Bdellovibrio bacteriovorus HD100: one gene and its partner. The protein of the gene in region 2 interacts with the protein of the main gene of each other region in a pairwise test. Links are inferred from orthologs where the notes say so. Each region holds a gene or a part of one and is shown on either strand. Other genes may lie near its edges.

Region 1 (3,212 bases), 1.8 Mb from region 2 along the record:
ATTCCTCTCCGCATGGGGATAAACCGATGACTATCATTTACGATTCCTCGAGCGGGGCATTTCGGGATGCTCAGTGGGCCGATGATGGAGATGCTGAATCCTGCGTGGGAAAAAACTTAAAGGAAGTCGCTGTGGATGCAGAAAATCAGTGTGTGGATTAAACTCGTCAACCCGGCCCAATATCCACATTTATCCATGTGCGCCCTAATTTCATCCGAAAACCTTGTTAAAATACGCAGATCCTAGTCTGGTCGCCAGGGGCTGGGTTGAATATTCTAAAAAAGAAGACTTGGAGCCACTGAGTTCACCCAATTTGAAAGGGGGCTTTTATGGCGCGCATACTCATCGTCTACGAATCAAAATACGGTCAAACAGAAAAAATCTCTCGCTTCATTGCCGATAAAATGAAAGCTCGCGGACACAGTGTGGACCTTCTGGAGGCTCACGCCAAGAGCACAGACCTGTCTCACTATCGAACTATCATTGTCGGAGGCCCCGTCTATGCCAATGGCTATCCTCGGGCTTTAAGCAAATGGGTAAGAAATCATTCCGGTGATTTAAATATCAAACCGACTGCGTTCTTTTCGGTTTGTTTGGGGGTTATGCAGAAGGATCAAACCGTCCAAAGAAGTGAAGCCAGAATCGTGCAAGGCTTCTTCCGCAAAACAAATTGGCTGCCAAAGAAGTGGGCGATCTTTGCCGGAGCGCTGAATTATTCGCGCTACGGATGGTTCACAAAAAGAATCATGCACACCATCGCGAAACGATCTGGCGCTGACACGGATTGGAACCGGGACTACGAATACACAGATTGGAAAGAGGTTTCCCAATTTGCCGACGATGTTCTCGCAATACAAAACGAAGAACCCATGAATATGAATCTCGTATTTTAATACAGGAAGCTGAGATGATGAAAATGGTGATTCCGGTACGACTCGAACGTACGACCCTCTCCTTAGAAGGGAGATGCTCTATCCAGCTGAGCTACGGAACCACGGTCTCACTTGAAGTGAGGTTCCTTTATAGGGGTTTTACCCCGTGTTTTCAAGCACTTCTTTGGGCTTTCGGACTGTGGGGAATACTTTCCCCCCATCCAACAAGGCCCGACAAGGGCTTTGCGCTAATTTCTAATTTTATAGAAATATCAATAGCTTAAGCCAAAACCCAAGAATTCTTCTTTTCTGATCAGCGAGCCGCCAACAGACAGATTTTTTCCGCCAGTTCATAGGACTTCACAAAGGAAGGAATTGGCAGGAACTCGTATTTGGAGTGAAAATTCAAAGCGCCGGTGAAGAAATTCGGAGTCAAAATTCCCTTCGCGGAAAGTGCCGCCCCATCCGTCCCGCCACGCATGGGGATGACTTTGGGTTCTACGCCGATTTCCTTTAGTCCCGCAAAAATCAGATCAATCGCACGGCGGTCCTCGCCGATCGCTGAACTGATATTGCTGTAGGTGTCGGTGATCTTCAGTTGCACCCGGGCTGTCGGGTACTTGGCTTGAATCGATTCCGTGGCCTTTTGCATCTGCTCTTTTCGTCTCGCAAACGAGTTCAGATCGAAGTCCCGAATGGATGCCGTCAGTTTGGCTTCCTGTTGAGTCGCCATCATCCCGTTAAACCAGATATACCCCTCACGACCGGCGGTGTTTTCCGGCGTTTCAGCTCGATCAAAAAGTCCCATAAAATCCTGAGCCATCAGAATCGGATTTACCAGAACACCTTTGGCCGACATCGGATGAGCGGTCACTCCGGTGAAAGTCATGTCAGCCGTCGCGGCGTTGAAGTTTTCATAAACCACCTCACCCAATTCACAGCAATCAATGGTGTAGGCAAAGTCCACATCAAACCGGGACAGATCCATTGCTTTAGCCCCCAGCAGGCCAATTTCTTCATCGGGCACAAAGGCCACCACGATGTCGCCATACTGCTGGTCCTTACGCAGGTTCGCCAGCAAGGTCATCACCACACTGACGGCGGCTTTGTTGTCAGCCCCCAGAACACTGGTGCCATCGCTGAAGATAATGTCCTGCCCCTGGTACGGAAGAATCTCGGGGTGTTCAGAAACTTTAAGATAGATGTTCTCTTTTTTATTCAGACAAACATCTTCGCCGGTGAATTTCAGAATCTGCGGATGAATATGCGGGCTCAGTCCAACATCCACGGTGTCAATATGAGTTATGAAACCGATGCGCGGGCCGCCCTTTTTGGTTCCCGGCTTCACGGCTGTGACTGTGGCTTTTTGATCAACCACAATATTCTGCAAACCAAGGTCTTTCAGTTCCTGCGCAAGAAGTTCCGCAAGCTTTTGCTGCCCCGGAGTGCTGGGCAAAACCAGGGCATTGTCATCACTTTGTGAGCTGACTGCCAGATAACGAAAGAAACGATCGACCAGTTGTTTTTCAATTTGTTTCATATGCCGCCATTTTGACACAGGACTCGACCGAGCCGAAGCATTATCTCGACATTTTCCCCAGGTAAATATTGAAACCCCGTTCGGCCTGCTATGAGCTAGAACCTGGCGGTCATGGATGACCCAAGGAGAAGCCAATGAAAACAAAACTTATTCTTTCCGTGTTTTTGTTTGTGGGTATGGCGGCGACTTCAGCACAGGCCTGCAACGCCCCGATTTCATGTGTGATCAAAACTTATCTCGGTAACTATGTCACTGCCGTCGGTGGTGGTGGGCGCATTACCGACGTCATTCACACCGATGCGACCAAGGTGGGCTCGTGGGAGCGCTTTACCCTGGTGGATTCGTGCGATGGCAGCTCTGTTATCAACTATGGAATCAAAACGTCCAAAGGCTATTACCTGACAGCGGTTGGAGGAGGCGGTCGCATCACTGATGTAATCCATTCCGACGCCACACAATTGCAGGCTTGGGAAAAGTTCAAGCTGATCTCATTGGGGTATGGAGCCTATGCGATTCAAACCATCTCGGGTCACTATGTGACAGCCGTGGGTGGTGGCGGACGAATCACCGACACAATACACACCGATGCCACCCAAATTAGAAACTGGGAAAAATTCCGCTTTATCTGCCAATAACGGAGCACCAGCATGAAGTTGATTTTGATATTGATCACAATCGCCCTTCTCGGCTCACCGGGACAGGCGGCTGTCTGGACCGACACCAACCAATGGTCGGCAGAATGGGAAAACCAATACTCGGCCTGGGTGAAAAGTGAGTGGAACAGATACTTCTTTTCACGC
Region 2 (3,119 bases):
AGTCCGCATCACCAAAGTGGGCGGCGGTAAAACCAAAACCAAAGAAGGCGATGAAGTCTGGGTTTATTTCTCTCAGAAAGATCCATGGTTGGCCTTTAAAGACAAAGACGGTTCCGAGGTGCAGGATCCTGAAGTGGCGCTGACGTCCCGTGCGATCCGTGATGGTGAAGGTCTGCCGGTGGAAGGAACTGAAGCCCGCCCGACTTTGCCGACCAAAGAAAGTGTCAAAGCCAATCAGATGCCGGAAGTGGATCCGAACCTGGCCAAGAACAAAGATCCTCGTCAAACCGAGGGTGGTTTTATCACGACTTGTAAAGACTGCTCCACAACCAAGCCCAGTGAAACTGCACAACGCAATCTGCAGAACCTGGATGACGTCAGCAAAGAAGTCAGCCGGTCTTCAAGCACGTCGATTCCCAAGAACGCTGCGGCCGGAAAGTGGTCCAATGATCCAATGATCATGGGCTATTCTGAAGGCAAAGAAGTCAAAAACACCATCCGCTATGGGATGAGAAACAAACGCTCCCGTTCTACAAGTTACTGTTACCGCTATGTCAAACGTGCCCTGATGGGTGGTGACATGATTGATCGTTATCCGCCAGGAGGTCATGCCCGCGATGCGGTCCGTGACCTTAAAGCCCAGGGCATGATCAATCTGATGGACAATCCAAAGTACCGTGACATGATCAAAAGTCCTGCGGATGTTCCAAAAGGCGCTGTGATCGTCTATCATAATGGCACCAAAGAGTCCGGTGACGTTCAGATCAAAACGGACTGGGGTGACAACGGTGGTTTTGTCAGCGATTTCTATTCGAACAATTCATTCTTAAGTTCCCCGAAAGCGCGTCGTTACGCGAAACAGGGAAAACCATACAGAATGATCGGCGTGATGATCAAACCGTAAGAAGGAGAGCACAATGAGAAAATTAGCACTTATTGCCATCGTTTGTTCCTTCTGCGCAGCCCCGGTTCTGGCGGCTGATGCGGTGACTTCTGAAGTGTCAAAACTGCAGGCCTTGAAACTTGAAACCGTCAAAACAGCGGATGAAAACACCAAACTGACTGAGGCCGACATGAAAGCCCAGGATGAAGTGTTTGAAGCCCTGGAAAGTGCGGTGCAAGCCTCCGTCAAAAAATCCACACCGGAACTGGATGCCGAGATCCTGCGTGTGACGGTGGAAATGCTGAAAAAAGATCCGACACAGTTCGCAGGTGAAATCGTGCTGCCACTGTATGAGAAAAATAAAAAAAGCTTCCTCGAATCACTGAAGAAGCTTTCCCCGTCTGACGCCAAACTGGTCGAAGACGCTGTTAAATCCGCCGCGCGCCAAAAGCGCTACGGCAACGGTTAAATCCTAAACGGAAGCAATCTCGCTGAAGGACTTTGCTTCCAAAGAAGCTCCCCCAACCAGGAAACCATTCACATGCGGTTGTTTGATCAAACCAGCGGCATTGTCCGGTTTTACGCTGCCACCATAAAGAATCGGTGCCGTTTCAAAACCCAGTGCTTTTAGAATATTGAAAACGTCTGTGTGAGTTTCTGCCACCTGCTCTGGTGTCGCCACTTTCCCCGTCCCGATCGCCCAAACCGGCTCATAGGCAACAACCACTGGCTTGGTTTTGTCGGCCTTCGCCAAACCCAGATTTAGCTGAGTTTCCAGAACACGGAAGGTCTTCGCGGATTCGCGTTCTTGCAGGGTTTCACCGATGCACAACATCGGCGTCAGGCCCAGACCTTGAACGAAAGCCACTTTGTCTGCCACAAGCGCATCACCTTCACCAAAGATCGCACGGCGTTCGCTGTGACCGATCAATACATAGCTGCCCCCCAGATCTTTAACCACCTGAGCCGAGTTTTCACCCGTGAAAGCCCCTTGTGCCTGGAAGTAACAGTTCTGAGCGCCAAACTTGATGCTTGTACCTTTCAAAGATTCACTGGCTGCTTCCAAAGAAATCGCTGAAGGGAAAAAGACCACTTCCCCCGTTGCTTTCCCCGCCAGTTCTTTGAACTGACCAAAAAACTCACGCGTTTCTTTTGGAGATTTAAAAAGCTTCCAGTTAGCAGCAAAAATCTTTTTCATAACGTCTATCCTTTAAGGCTGGTCAAAAGGGTTCAGATGCAAGGCGGAGGTGGGCCCTCGCAGCGCAGGCGTGCTCCAAGCACGTCGGAGCGAGAAGGCCCGCTGACAACGCAGTCAGATGGGCCCTTTTCACCGGCCGTCCTTAGCGGATGCGAGTTCTTAAAATTTCAAGTCCTGGCAATTTATCGCCCTGCAAGTATTCCAAGGATGCGCCACCACCAGTGGAGATGTGGGTCATTTTACCTGCAAAGCCGGAAGCTTCCGCTGCCGCTGCAGAATCACCACCACCCACGATTTTGATCGCTTCGCTGTCAGCAATGGCCTGAGCCACGCCGAAGGTGCCTTTTGCAAAAGCCGGATTTTCAAAGATGCCCATAGGACCGTTCCAGAAAATAGTGCCTGCTTCACGCAAAGCCGCAGAGAAGTTCTTGATGGATTTAGGACCGATGTCCACACCCAATTCGTCTTCCGCAATCGCCACATCATTGGTCACATGCGCGTGCGCTGTGTCTGTGATGCCTTTGGTCGCCACGTGATCCACCGGCAACAAAATGGTTTTGTTGCGGGCTTCGATACGCTCGATCATTTCTTTGGCGTATTTCAATTTGTCATTTTCAACCAAAGACTTACCAACTGGCAGGCCTTGAGCTTTCAGGAAAGTGTACGCCATCGCGCCACCCACGATGAAACCGTCAACAACGTCCATAAGGCGTTCAATAACCGCGATCTTGTCAGAAACCTTCGCGCCACCCATCACCGCGATGTACGGGCGTTTTGGGTTTTGCAGAAGGGAATCCAGCATCGTGATTTCCTTTTCAATCAGGAAGCCGATACCTTTGTCCTTCATCACTGAAGGCAAAGCGTGAATGGTCGCGTGAGCGCGGTGAGAAGCGCCGAAAGCGTCATTGATGTAAATGTCGCTGTAGTTGGCGATCTTTTGCGCGAACTCAACAGAGTCCTTCGTCTCCCCTTCTTCAAAACGCACGTTTTCAAGAAGGATCAGCTGATGAGGCTTCAAAGATGGAAGCAGGTGTTTTG

The links.
Region 1: the proteins of tpiA (region 2) and pepT interact in binary tests that used the Escherichia coli proteins (3 or more experiments, as listed by UniProt). The link is inferred for Bdellovibrio bacteriovorus HD100 from one-to-one orthologs.

Annotation. Positions count from the first base shown.
Region 1 is NC_005363.1:2,809,201-2,812,412, forward strand. What follows is about bases 300-3,186. They hold pepT (peptidase T), read right to left. Parts: upstream 2,413-3,186; coding sequence 1,186-2,412; downstream 300-1,185. Other genes in these bases: BD_RS17990 (flavodoxin domain-containing protein), read left to right, coding at 330-893; BD_RS13280 (fascin domain-containing protein), read left to right, coding at 2,547-3,047; BD_RS13285 (hypothetical protein), read left to right, coding at 3,060-3,186. Outside these bases: BD_RS13260 (hypothetical protein), read left to right, coding at 1-161; more of BD_RS13285, read left to right, coding at 3,187-3,212. UniProt on the Escherichia coli protein: Cleaves the N-terminal amino acid of tripeptides.
Region 2 is NC_005363.1:995,691-998,809, reverse strand. What follows is about bases 219-3,012. They hold tpiA (triose-phosphate isomerase), read right to left. Parts: upstream 2,082-3,012; coding sequence 1,356-2,081; downstream 219-1,355. Other genes in these bases: BD_RS04830 (phosphoglycerate kinase), read right to left, coding at 2,224-3,012; BD_RS04840 (hypothetical protein), read left to right, coding at 918-1,352; BD_RS04845 (hypothetical protein), read left to right, coding at 219-904. Outside these bases: more of BD_RS04845, read left to right, coding at 1-218; more of BD_RS04830, read right to left, coding at 3,013-3,119. UniProt on the Escherichia coli protein: Involved in the gluconeogenesis. Catalyzes stereospecifically the conversion of dihydroxyacetone phosphate (DHAP) to D-glyceraldehyde-3-phosphate (G3P).